Regions from separate parts of the Streptomyces sp. NPDC053426 genome, predicted to be linked through region 2. Evidence: riboswitches for the same ligand, from Rfam matches in the RefSeq annotation. Region 2 holds a riboswitch; each other region holds the start of a gene.

Region 1 (3,200 bases), on a different contig from region 2:
GCACCCGTACGTCCTGCTGTCCGCCGCCGTCTCCCTCGACGGCTACCTGGACGACACCGGCCCCGAGCGGCTGCTGCTGTCCGGCCCGGCCGACTTCGACCGGGTCGACGAGGTACGGGCGTCCGTGGACGCCATCCTGGTCGGCGCCGGCACGATCCGCGCCGACAACCCCAGGCTGCTGGTCAACTCGCCCGAGCGGCGCGCCGCCCGCCTCGCCGCGGGCCGGGCCGAGTACCCGCTCAAGGTCACCGTCAGCGGCTCCGGCGACCTGGACCCGGCGGCCCGGTTCTGGCACACCGGCGGCGAGAAGGTCCTCTGCACGACCGACCGGGGCGCCGAGCGCGCCCACGCCCTCGGTCTCGCCGCCGACGTCGTCCCGCTCGGCGCCGAGCTCGACTGGCGGCGGCTGCTGGAGCACCTGCACGCCGAGCGCGGGGTGCGGCGGCTCATGGTCGAGGGCGGCGGCACGGTCCACACGCAGCTCCTCACCGAGGGGCTGGCCGACGAGCTCCAGCTGGTCCTCGCCCCGCTGTTCGTCGGCGATCCCAAGGCCCCCCGTCTCTTCGGCCCCGGCGCCTACCAGGGCGGACGGCTGCGGATGGTCGAGACCCGCCCGGTCGGCGACGTCGTCCTGACGCGCTACGAGCCCACCGCCCCCGGCACAGGCCCGCTGCCCTCCGCCGCCGACCACCACTGGCTGGCCCTCGCCTGCGAGCTGGCCGCCGAGTGCCCGCCCTCGGAGACGGCGTTCAGCGTGGGCGCGGTCGTGGTGGCCGCCGACGGTACGGAGCTGGCGCGCGGCCACTCCCGGGAGGGCGCCGACCCGGTGGTGCACGCGGAGGAGGCCGCGCTCGCCAAGACCGACCCCACGGACCCCCGGCTCGTCACCGCCACCGTGTACTCCAGCCTGGAGCCCTGCTCCCGCCGCGCGTCCCGGCCCGCGCCCTGCGCCCGGCTGATCCTGGACGCGGGGGTACGGCGGGTGGTCACGGCCTGGCGCGAGCCGGACACGTTCGTGGCGGGCGCCGACGGCAGCGGCGTGCTGGCGGACGGGGGCGCCACCGTGGTCGTCCTGCCGGAGCACGAGGACCGCGCCAAGGCACCCAACGCTCATCTGTTCGGCCGCTGAGACCGGGCCGCCGGTAATGGGTGTGCGCCATGTCCCGCTGATGGCGTACACTGGTCCTACCGACGCGGGGTGGAGCAGCTCGGTAGCTCGCTGGGCTCATAACCCAGAGGTCGCAGGTTCAAATCCTGTCCCCGCTACTGAAGGCCGAGGGCCGGAATCCAAAGGATTCCGGCCCTCGGTGTTTTCCGCTCCCCATCCGCTCCCCGCCCGTTCCTCACCCATTCCCCGTTCTCACTCAACGTGAGCGATCCACCCCGCAGCGCATAACAACTGACACACCGTCAGAAACCACCCGCCACGCGAGGCGACCTGAGGAGCGGTCAACTCGCCCGTTTTTGGCCGCTCGTGGAGCTTAAGTCCCCCCGGAAATCGTTAACGATCAAGAGGAACGGCTTGGAATCCGGCCCTCGCGTCTATTAACGTTCGATAACGCAGCGCGGTCGTCCCAGCCGTCACAGAAGGCGGCTCCGTGCGCACGCGCCGAATCCCGCAAGGGAACCGGGGAACCACCACCATGGGGTGAATCGCGTGGATACCGCCGTGGCAACACGGCTCGTATACGCGCGTAGGAGACCTTCCCGCTCCGAACCCGTCAGCTAACCCGGTAGGCGAAGACGGAAGGAAAGGAGCGCGCCCACGTGGCGTCCAACCCGCCTGCCCCCGAGGCCCCGTTCAAGCCGAGCGACACCGTCGCCTACGGCGCCGGCCGCACCGACGAGGGCCCCTTCGAGGAGTGGAACCCCACCGCGGAGTCCCTTCGCCCTGTACGTGGCCGGCATCGCGTCTCCAAGCAGCGCGGCGGAGGACTCGCCCGCAGCTCCACCGTCCTGGGCGTCGGCGTCATAGCGGCCGTCGGCGCCGGCGGCATGGCCAGCGCCCAGACCGGCAAGCCGCCGGTCTCGATCTCCATGCCCGACCTCCCCAACGTGGGTTCCCTCATCTCCGACGAGGAAACCCCCAAGGGATCGTCCACCCCCCTCAGCACCCTCGCCATGACCGCCGCCGACACCGAGCAGGGCACCGCCGGCGCCGGTGAGGCGCTGCGCACCCGGATCATGGCCCAGGTCGAGCAGCAGCAGAGCCAGGCCGAGACCAAGGCCGCCGCCGAGGCCGTCGCCGCCGCCGAGAAGCAGGCCGCCGAGGCCGCGGCCAAGGCGGAGAAGGAGGCCGAGGCCAAGGCCGAGGCCGCCAAGAAGAAGGCGGAGGAGGAGGCCGCGAAGAAGGCCGAGGCCGAGCGCCTCGCCGAGCTGGCCAAGCAGTACGCGCTGCCGACCTCCTCGTACACCCTCTCCTCGACCTTCGGCCAGGCCGGCGCCTACTGGTCCTCCGGCTACCACACCGGCCTCGACTTCGCCGCCCCCACGGGCACGCTGATCAAGGCGGTCCACACCGGCACGATCACCTCCGCCGGCTGGGACGGCTCCTACGGCTACAAGACCGTGCTCACGCTCGACGACGGCACCGAGGTCTGGTACGCCCACCAGTCCTCCATCAGCGTCAGCGTCGGCCAGAAGGTCAACACCGGCGATGTGATCGGCCGCGTCGGCTCCACCGGCAACTCCACCGGCGCCCACCTCCACCTGGAGGTCCACTCCGGCGGCTCCGGCTCGGGCATCGACCCGATGGCGTGGCTGCAGAGCAAGGGCCTCACCCCCTGAGCCCCACCGCTTCCGAACCCCGGCAGTCCCGACGACGACCCCCCGACGTCAGGGCTGCCGGTCGGGTGTTCTCGGGGGCGGTGCGGGGCCGTCAGGACCGGCGGGCGTTCGGGTCGTGCGTGGTGTACGGGTACCCGTACGGCGGCTGTCCGTGCGGTGGATGCCCGTAGCCGCCGTACGCGCCGTACCAGCCGTACCCCGCCCACGGTGCCGCGGCGACCGGAACCCGGGGCGCGGTCGCGCGGGCCGCGTGCTCCAGGGCGGGCCGGGCCGCTGACCGCCGGTGCCACAGCTCCAGCAGCAGCTCGCGTTCCCGCGTGATGAAGTCCGTCCCCGCCCGTCCGAGCCGCCCCCGGTGCCGCAGGAACGCCAGCGACGTCGCGTACGCCTCGTACGCGGCGACCGATCGTGCC
Region 2 (3,200 bases):
GGTGTCCGGTCGCCGCCCCTGGACCGGGCGGCGGTGGAGAGCCGGTCACCTGGAGGAGGACGCTAGGCCCGGCCGCGCGGCCCCGGTAACGGGTTGTGCGGAAGTGGCGTGAGCGGACCGCCGGGTGACCGTAAGTGACCAGGATCCCGTTCCGGCTTCGTCGTCTTCACTCAGGGTGATGACCGATATGGCGGAGGAAGGACGGATGAGGGCGCCGGAGTGCTACGGGGCGGCTGTGGCTAGGCTCCGGCCTCATGGACGTACTCATCCACCTCTTCGTCGGTCTGCACATCATCGGCATCGCGTCGCTCCTCGGCGGCTTCCTCACCCAGATGAAGGCGATGGGCGCGGGCACCGCCCGGTTCGTCCCCGCGATGCTGCACGGTGCGCTGACGATGCTGGTCACCGGTGTGGTCCTGGTCGGCCTCAACCAGGCCCAGGGCTACTCCGTCGACAACATCAAGATCGGCGTGAAGCTGGCCCTGCTGATCGTGATCCTCGGCCTGGTGTACGTGAAGCGGGACGACGAGAAGGTGGAGAAGGGCCTGTTCGGTCTGGTCGGACTGCTGACCGTGACGAACGTCTTCATCGCGGTGCTGTGGACCTGACGGCCTGTTCCACGGGCCCGGACGTGACCGCGGCCCACGACGGAACACGCCCCGGCGTTTCCGGGGGGAACGCGGCCGCCCGGCACCGCGTGCCGTAGCGCGGGCCGGCACGGAAAGGGGACGGCGCCGGAGGAACCCCCGTGCTCCGTCCCCTCCCGAGCGGATCAGGCGGGCCGCACCACGCTGTGGATCGAGGACTCGCCGTCGTAGTAGATCGACTCCTCGCGGACGTACGTGCCGGGCTTCGGCGCGTGGATCATCATCCCGTTGCCGATGTAGATGCCCACGTGGGTGACGTCGTCGTAGAAGAAGACCAGGTCACCGGGCTGGGCCTGGGAGACGGGGACCGTCGTGCCCGCGTTCACCTGGTCGTAGGTGGTGCGCGGGAGGGTGACGCCGGCGGCCTTCCAGGCGGCCTGGGTGAGGCCGGAGCAGTCGTAGGAGCCGGGGCCGGTGGCGCCCCAGACGTACGGCTTGCCGATCTGCGCGCGGGCGAAGGCGAGGGCCTTCTCGGCCTTGGTGGCGTACGAGGAGTCCGTCGACGTCGACGGCGTGGTGGCCGAGCCGGAGGACCCGGAGGTGCCGTCCGAGGTGCCGCTGTCCTGCTGGGCGGCCTCCTCCTGGGCCTTCTGCCGCTCCGCCTGCTGCCGGGCGAGCTCGGCGGCCTCGCGGGCGGCCTCCTCCTGCTTCTTCCTCTCGATCGCCGCGAGCCGCGCCTTCTTCTCGGCGGTCAGCTTCGACATCAGCTCGCGCGCGTCGGTGAGCTTCTTCTGGACGGTGGCCTTGGCCGTCTTCAGGTCGCCCTGGGTCTCGGTGAGCGTCTGGAGGCTCTCGGTGGCCTCCTGGCGCTTCTTCATCGTCTCGGACTGCTGGGTGACGTAGTCGTCGACCGCTTCCTTCTGGCGGCCGGTCATCCGGTCCATCACCTGGCGCTGGTCGAAGATGTCCTGCGGCGTGTCCGCGAGCAGGAAGGTCGCGGTGTCGGGGACGCCGGCGCCGGTCCGGTACTGGGCGGCGGCGAAGGAACCCAGCTCCGCCCGCGCCTCGTTGAGCTTCTGGGTGCGCTTGGCCACGTCGTCGAGGAGCGTGTCCACCTGCTTGCGCTGCTTCGCGGTCTTCTCCTTGGCCGCGTTGTACTTCTCGGTCGCCGACTCCGCCTGGCGGTAGAGGTCGTCGACCTTCTTCTCGACCTCCTCCAGGCTCGGCTTGCCGTCGGCGGAGGGGGCGGAGGGGGCGGCGGTGGCCGTCTGGGACAGCAGGGCCACGGAGGTCAGGGCGGCCGTGGCGAGGGCCGGGGTCCGTATGCCTGCCACGCGCGTGCCGGGGGTGCGCGACTTGCGGTGCGACGCCAAGGGAGGCGACTCCTTCCAAAGCTCCGCCTACCGGGTTAGCTGTCGGGTTCGGGCGGGTGGTTCGGAAGGGTTGCCCTACGGCCGCTCCGCGGGGGAGTGGGCCGATTCACCCCAAGGTCTCGGTGGGTCCCCGGCTCCGGCTGCCGCGAGGGCAGTGACGGACTCGGCGGAGGCCGCGCGGCCCGGCGGGGTTCGCCGGTGGGGGTCGTACGGCCCGCCCGCACCGTAGCCAACTGGTGTGGCCCCTGTGAAGGTTGATGGGTGATATGCCCGATACATTTTCGTGACCTTGTGGGTGGTGTCACTCAGGGTGAGGCGGCGGTTCTGGAGGGTGCGCGCCCCGTCCGGGCCGCCGGATTCCGGGGATGTTCCCGGGGCGGCCCCGGGTTGTCGGTGGGGCGCCCTAGACTCGGAGAGCGATGAGCAGCCTCTTTGACGACAGCTTCCTGGCGGACCTCCAGGCCCAGCGGGGCCCCGAGGGCGAGCCCCCGCCACCGCCCGAGGACGAGCACGTACCGGAGCAGATCCCGGACGACCTGTTCGGCGGGAAGTTCGACGTGCCGCCGGACCGATGGGGGTCCCCCCGCTCGAGCGAAGCCGAGAGTGGGGGAGGCTACTACCGCGACGGCGCCCCGCGCCCGGTGATCGACGCCGCCGCGCTGCTGGAGGGGCTGAACGACAACCAGCGCGCCGCCGTCGTGCACTCCGGCTCCCCGCTGCTCATCGTGGCCGGCGCCGGCTCCGGCAAGACCCGCGTGCTCACCCACCGCATCGCCCACCTGCTGGCCGAGCGGCACGTCCACCCGGGCCAGATCCTCGCGATCACCTTCACCAACAAGGCCGCGGGCGAGATGAAGGAGCGCGTCGAGCAGCTCGTCGGCCCGCGCGCGGGCGCCATGTGGGTCATGACGTTCCACAGCGCGTGCGTGCGCATCCTGCGCCGCGAGAGCAAGAAGCTCGGCTTCACGTCGTCGTTCTCGATCTACGACGCCGCCGACTCCAAGCGCCTGATGGCCCTGGTCTGCCGCGACCTGGAGCTCGACCCCAAGCGCTTCCCGCCGAAGTCCTTCAGCGCCAAGATCAGCAACCTGAAGAACGAGCTGATCGACGAGGAGGACTTCGCCGCCCGGGCCGCCGACGGATTCGAGAAGACCCTCGCCCAGGCCTACGCGCTCTACCAGTCGCGGCTGCGGGAGGCCAACGCCCTCGACTTCGACGACCTGATCATGACGACGGTCAA
Region 3 (3,200 bases), on a different contig from region 2:
CTTGCGAAAGGTCTCCGCATGCTCTCCGGGAACGGTCGGCACCGCCGCCCCCGCCAGGCTCCGGCTCTCCTCGTCGCGGCCGGGGTGACCGGCTCCGCCATCGCGATCCCGCTCCTCGGGGCCGGCAGCGCCAGCGCGGCCGACGGCACGACCTGGGACCGGGTCGCCGAGTGCGAGTCCGGCGGCTCATGGAGCCAGAACACCGGCAACGGCTACTACGGCGGCCTGCAGTTGACCCAGGACGACTGGGAGAACTACGGCGGACTGGACTACGCGACCAGCCCCGACCAGGCCAGCCGCGGCCAGCAGATAGCCGTGGCCGAGAGAATCCTCGCCGACCAGGGGGTCGGCGCGTGGCGCACCTGCGGACTGACGGCGGGCCTGAACCAGGATTCGGCGTCGGCCGACATCGACACGGGCGTGGCGGAGGACTCGACCTCGGACACGTCCGGCTCCTCCGGCTCCTCCAGGTCCTCCGGCTCTTCCGATTCCACCGACTCTTCGGACTCGTCCGGATCGTCGGACTCCGGTGATTCGTCCGCTTCGTCCTCCCCGTCGGCCACGTCCGATCCGTCGTCCGGCGCGGAAGGGGCGGAGGACGGTGAAGGAACAGCCGGTGAATCGGCCAAGTCCGACAAGTCGAGCGACTCGGGCACGGATTCGGACACCGGCTCCGACGGTGGATCCGGCACCTCCCCCTCCGCCTCGGCCACTCCCAAGAGTGACGAGTCGGACAAGTCCGGGCAGACCACCGGCTCTTCCGAGGTCACCGACGCCGAAGGCACCGGCACCGGCCGCCACCGCGGCGCCACCGCCGAGGAGGGTGGGGCGGAGGACCGTACGTCGGAATCGTCCGGCCGGCATGCCTCGCGCGGCACCGACGCCTCGCGCGATGCCGCCGACGGCTCGTACACCGTGCGCACCGGCGACAGCCTCTCGTCCATCGCCGACTCCCTTGAGCTGGGCGGCGGATGGCGGTCGCTCTACGCCGAGAACGAGCAGGTCGTCGGCGCCGACCCGGACCTCATCCTGCCGGGTCAGGAGCTCGAGGTCGGGGTCGAACCGGACGAAAAGTGACGCCCGAAAGAGCCCGGGTGCGGCGGCAGTTGGCGTCATGGTTCGCGTCGAATGTCCGGTTTAAAGACTGTGAGAGATAGGTCTCAGAGGCCCTGATCGTCTTTGAAATTCCGCGGATCGCGTGTCTACGGTCGTGACCGCTCGCCACCGCGGGCCCCGGCTGCCGCCACGCCGAATCCTGCCAGTGGCAGCACGGGAACAGTCGTCGCGTCATGCGCCGTAGGCAGGAGCGGGGGACCCAAGGTAAGCGCCCCTTCCGGTGGTTGACACCGGAGAGGGCTTGGGGTGAAGCCGCGTCCCGTGAGGGGCGTGGCCGGGCAACTCAACCGGCCCGAACCCGACAGCTCACCTCGCAGGCGTCGGTGAGGGGATCCACCATGCTGTTCTCCGGCAAGGGCAAGCACCGTCGTCCGTCCAAGGCCACCCGCGCGATCGCCGTCGCCGGTGTCGCCTCCGCCGCCGTCGCCGCCCCGCTGATGGCGGCCGGCAGCGCCTCCGCCGCCACCGCCTCCGAGTGGGACGCCGTCGCCCAGTGCGAGTCCGGCGGCAACTGGTCCATCAACACCGGCAACGGTTACTACGGCGGTCTGCAGTTCTCCGCCTCCACCTGGGCCGCGTACGGCGGCACGCAGTACGCCTCCACCGCCGACCAGGCCAGCAAGGCGCAGCAGATCGAGATCGCCGAGAAGGTCCTCGCGGGCCAGGGCAAGGGCGCCTGGCCGGTCTGCGGCACGGGCCTGTCCAACGCCGCCTACACCGGCTCCTCCGCGAACGACTCGGGCTCCTCGCAGAGCACCGGTTCCACCGAGACCCGTGAGACCGGGCAGAAGGCCTCCCGCTCCGCCGAGCGCCCGGCCGCCGAGCAGGAGACCGAGAAGCAGGTCGAGCGGAAGGCCGAGAAGAAGGCCGAGAAGAAGGCCGAGGAGAAGACCGTCACCACCCCGACCGGCGAGAAGGTCGAGAAGGGCGACGGCGAGTACAAGGTCGTCAAGGGCGACACGCTCAGCTCCATCGCCGCCGAGCACGACGTCGAGGGCGGCTGGGCCGAGCTGTTCGAGCTGAACGACGACATCGTCGACGACGCCGACCTCATCTACCCGGGCCAGCAGCTGCACCTCAAGTAAGCGGCTGCCCCCCTGCTCCCCGCCCCGGTGCGTTTTCCCCCGTACGCGCCGGGGCGGGGTTTTTCACGGCCGGGTTTCCGGAAACCGCTTTGTTCCGTTCGGAAACAATTTACTCTCGGTTCTGTCCACGGGGCGGGCGACCGGCGGCCCGATCGCCCCGAGCCGGTTAGGCTCGGACTCGCAAGACCCTCCGGGGTCCTGCTCACCCGCGTCACATCCAAGAAGGAGATGCTCGTGCCGTCCATCGACGTCGTCGTAGCCCGGGAAATCCTGGACTCCCGAGGCAACCCCACGGTCGAGGTCGAGGTCGGCCTCGACGACGGCAGCACGGGTCGTGCCGCCGTCCCGTCCGGCGCCTCCACCGGCGCCTTCGAGGCCATCGAACTCCGTGACGGCGATGCCAACCGTTACCTGGGCAAGGGTGTCGAGAAGGCCGTCCTGGCCGTCATCGAGCAGATCGGCCCGGAGCTCGTCGGCTACGACGCCACCGAGCAGCGCCTGATCGACCAGGCGATGTTCGACCTGGACGCCACCGACAACAAGGGCTCCCTCGGCGCCAACGCCATCCTCGGCGTCTCGCTCGCCGTCGCCCACGCCGCCTCCGAGGCCAGCGACCTCCCGCTCTTCCGCTACCTGGGCGGCCCCAACGCGCACCTGCTGCCGGTGCCGATGATGAACATCCTGAACGGCGGCTCGCACGCCGACTCCAACGTGGACATCCAGGAGTTCATGATCGCCCCGATCGGCGCGGAGTCCTTCTCCGAGGCCCTGCGCTGGGGCACCGAGGTCTACCACACCCTCAAGAAGGTCCTGAAGAGCAAGGGCCTGGCCACCGGCCTCGGCGACGAGGGCGGCTTCGCCCCGAACCTCGGCTCCAACCGCGAGGCCCTCGACCTCATCCTCGAGGCCATCAAGGAGGCCGGCTACACCCCCGGCGAGCAGATCGCCCTCGCGCTCGACGTCGCCGCGTCCGAGTTCTACAAGGACGGCTCCTACACC
Region 4 (3,200 bases), on a different contig from region 2:
CAGGGGCGGCCAGGCCTGTTCCGGATCGGCGGGGGTGTCCAGGCCGAGGGCCTGCCCGGCGCGGAGCGCGACGCGGGTGTGCCCCTCCGGCGACAGGTGCAGCCGGTCGGCGTCCCAGGCCCTGCGGTCCTGGACGCTCCTGAGGGACCACAGGTCGAGCACGGGGCAGCCGTAGCGGTCGGCGACGGCCCGCACATGCCCGTTGTACGTCGCGATCTTGCCGCGCAGATGCTTCAGCAGGGGCACGCCACGGGTGTCGAACCCGGTCGTCACCAGCACCGTGCCGGACACGGCGGTGAGCGCGGCGATCGCCCGCTCGAACCGCTCGGCCACCTCGTCCGGGTCGCTGCCGGGGCGGAGGATGTCATTGCCGCCCGCGCAGAACGAGACCAGGTCGGGGGCGAGTTCGACCGCCTTCGGAAGCTGGTCCGCCACGATCTGGTCCAGCAGCTTTCCGCGTACGGCGAGATTGGTGTACGCGAAGTCCCCCTCGGGCCGGAGGTCCGCGAGAAGTACGGCGAACCGGTCGGCCCAGCCGACGAACGCCCCGTCGGGGCCGGGGTCGCCGACGCCTTCGGTGAAGCTGTCCCCCACCGCCACGTACGACCCGATCACTGCTCTGCTGTCACTCTTCGAATCGTCTGCCACAACCGCTCATGATTCACCTTCGAATGTGACCTACGCGACCGTAAGGAAGGGTTGACGTGCGGTGAGATAAGACACTCTCAAAATGTTGGCCAATTCCGGAATACGCCGAAGGCCGGCCCCGGGGATCGGGGTCCGGCCTTCGGCGTGCGTGTCAGGAAGGTCGCCGCGGGGGTCAGCCGATGGAGACGCCCTTGGAGCGGAGGTAGGAGATCGGGTCCACGTCCGAGCCGTAGTCCGGGGTGGTGCGGATCTCGAAGTGCAGGTGCGGGCCGGTCGAGTTGCCGGTCGAACCGGAGAGGCCGACCTGCTGGCCGCCGGTCACGGTCTGGCCGGCCGAGACGGAGAGCGAGGACAGGTGGGCGTACTGGGCGTAGTGGCCGTCCTCGAGCTGGATGACGACCTGGTTGCCGTACGCGCCGGCCCAGCCCGCGGAGACGACGGTGCCCGCGCCGACGGCCTTCAGGGAGGTGCCGGTCGGGACGGCGAAGTCGACGCCGGTGTGGTAGCCGCTGGACCACATGCTGCCGGCCACCTTGTAGGCGGTGCCGAGCCCGGCGCCGGGCACCGGGGAGCTGTAACCGGAGGCGCTCGCGGCCTGGTCGGCGCCCGTGGTCTGGGCGGAGGCGTCCGAGGAGGGCTGCTCGGCGGGCTGCTCCGCCGGCTTCTCGGCCTCCTGCTCCGAGGCCTGCGGGGCCGCCGGGGCGGACGACTTCTCCGGCGCGCTCGTGGCGGCCTCGCCGTCGACGGAGAGCTTCAGGCCGGGGTGGATGAGCGACGGGTCGTCGCCGATGACCTCGCGGTTGTCCGTGTAGAGCTGCTTCCAGCCACCGTCGACGTGCTCCGTCTCGGCGATCTTCGCGAGGTAGTCGCCGGCCTTCACGATGTACGTGCGGCCGTCGTCGCTCTTTTCGGCGGTGGCCTTCTGGCCGGCCACGGAAAGGGACTGGACGGCCTTTTCGGGGGCGGCCCCCGGCGTGGCGGCGTGCGCGCCGGCGGCGCCGAGAAGCGGCAGGGCGAGTGCGGCGCCACCGGTTCCGGCGACGGCGATGGAGCGGGTGAAACGCTGGGCCTTGGTACGGCGGTGCTTACCCTTCGCGGGCATGTCGAATTCCTCTCCGGCGCCTACGAGGTGAGCTGTCGGGTGCGGGCTGGAGATGCCCGGCCGCGTTCTGGCGCGACTTAACCCCAAGCCGTTCCGGGAACCGGAACAGGCAGTGGTACCTGTGGGTCCCCCGCTCCTGCCGTGCACGGGTCAGTGTGGGTACGGGCTCCGGGCGGCGGCAGGATTGGGCGTCCGTCCGGATCGGTGGCGAACGTAAGCGACCCGGACGCGAGGGGACAAGCGCGATGTTCACCGCGAACGCGTTTTTCCGTGATCCAAAGGCGGAATTGACGTCACCGAGCGTCAGCCGGGATTCCTTTTCCCCCGTGAATTCCCTTGTCGTTCCACAGAATTACGTGAGCATGGCGACAACGCATCGTCACGGATATGACGCTGCTCACGCACCCCTTCCCCATCTCCCTTTCTTTCGGGGCACGTTATGGCGAATCCACCTAATCGGACAGAACGCCCTAATCGCCGGATCGCAGGCGCCGCAGCCGCACCACCGCGGCGTCCAGATCTCCCCGCAGACCGGTGCGCAGCCCGTGGTGCAGCAAGAGGGCACCTCGGTACGTTTCGCCGGTTTCGCGGCATTCGTACGACGCCTCCGGGTCGAGGCCGCGCAGCCGGAGGGCCGGAACGGGCTCTCCGTAGTGCTGCGCCTGGAGGCAGGCGAGGACGACGGTCTCGTCGCCGAGGACGTACTGCACCGCGCTCAGTCCGCCCTCCGGAGGGCGCAGCCGGTACAGGTCGCCGCGCTGGACGACGGGCCGGATCTCCTTGTAGAGCGCGACCCACTCCCGCGCCTCGGCGAGTTCCTCCTCGCTCCACCGCGCGAGGTCGCCGCCGACGCCGAGCACCCCGGCCATGGCGCCGACGAACCGGAAGCGCAGCGGACTGACCCGCCCGTTGAGCATCGCGTTCGGGCTGTCGGTGACCCAGGCGGCCATCACCCGGGCCGGGTGGAGCTGGCTGAAGCCGTGCTGAATGGCGAGCCGGTCGAGCGGGTCGGTGTTGTCCGAGGTCCACACCTGGTCGGTACGGGAGAGGACCCCCAGGTCGATCCGCCCGCCGCCGCCCGAGCAGGACTCGAAGGCCACGCCCGGATGGGCCGCCCGCAGCCGGTCCAGCAGGGCGTACAGGCCGCGCACGTGGTCGGTCCACAGCCGCTGCGGGTACGGGTCGTCCGGCCAGCCGGCGTCGGTGGAGCAGCGGTTGAAGTCCCACTTCACATAGTCGACGGGGGTGCCGGAGAGCAGTGCGTCGAGCTGCTCCCAGAGGTACTCCCGCACGTCGTCCCGCGCGAGGTTGAGCACGAGCTGGTTGCGGTACTCCGTGCGCCGGCGGCCCGGCTGGAACTGCACCCAGTCGGGGTGTGCGCGGTAGAGGTCGCTGTCGGGGTTGACCATCTCCGGCTCGACCCAGATGCCGAACTGCATCCCGAGCCCGT

Evidence for each region. Region 2 has a riboswitch for cyclic di-AMP ahead of ACZ62B_RS11720 (C40 family peptidase). Riboswitches for the same ligand answer to the same signal wherever they lie in the genome.
Region 1: it holds a riboswitch for cyclic di-AMP, as region 2 does, so the genes downstream of both, ACZ62B_RS06960 (M23 family metallopeptidase) here and ACZ62B_RS11720 (C40 family peptidase) in region 2, are expected to answer to the same signal.
Region 3: it holds a riboswitch for cyclic di-AMP, as region 2 does, so the genes downstream of both, ACZ62B_RS20440 (transglycosylase family protein) here and ACZ62B_RS11720 (C40 family peptidase) in region 2, are expected to answer to the same signal.
Region 4: it holds a riboswitch for cyclic di-AMP, as region 2 does, so the genes downstream of both, ACZ62B_RS38590 (M23 family metallopeptidase) here and ACZ62B_RS11720 (C40 family peptidase) in region 2, are expected to answer to the same signal.

Annotation. Positions count from the first base shown of each region.
Region 1 is NZ_JBVJKE010000003.1:15,384-18,583, reverse strand. Features, by position in the region: gene ACZ62B_RS06970 (dihydrofolate reductase family protein) at 1-1,129, shown strand, start outside; tRNA gene ACZ62B_RS06965 (tRNA-Met) at 1,193-1,266, shown strand; cyclic di-AMP (ydaO/yuaA leader) riboswitch at 1,598-1,755, shown strand; gene ACZ62B_RS06960 (M23 family metallopeptidase) at 1,768-2,787, shown strand; gene ACZ62B_RS06955 (PrsW family intramembrane metalloprotease) at 2,879-3,200, opposite strand, start outside.
Region 2 is NZ_JBVJKE010000004.1:477,167-480,366, forward strand. Features, by position in the region: gene ACZ62B_RS11715 (hypothetical protein) at 255-608, shown strand; gene ACZ62B_RS11720 (C40 family peptidase) at 773-1,960, opposite strand; cyclic di-AMP (ydaO/yuaA leader) riboswitch at 1,968-2,118, opposite strand; gene pcrA (DNA helicase PcrA) at 2,380-3,200, shown strand, end outside.
Region 3 is NZ_JBVJKE010000009.1:266,666-269,865, forward strand. Features, by position in the region: gene ACZ62B_RS20435 (transglycosylase family protein) at 19-1,077, shown strand; cyclic di-AMP (ydaO/yuaA leader) riboswitch at 1,283-1,451, shown strand; gene ACZ62B_RS20440 (transglycosylase family protein) at 1,455-2,201, shown strand; gene eno (phosphopyruvate hydratase) at 2,436-3,200, shown strand, end outside.
Region 4 is NZ_JBVJKE010000041.1:17,136-20,335, reverse strand. Features, by position in the region: gene ACZ62B_RS38595 (SGNH/GDSL hydrolase family protein) at 1-615, opposite strand, end outside; gene ACZ62B_RS38590 (M23 family metallopeptidase) at 821-1,750, opposite strand; cyclic di-AMP (ydaO/yuaA leader) riboswitch at 1,755-1,912, opposite strand; gene ACZ62B_RS38585 (alpha-galactosidase) at 2,221-3,200, opposite strand, start outside.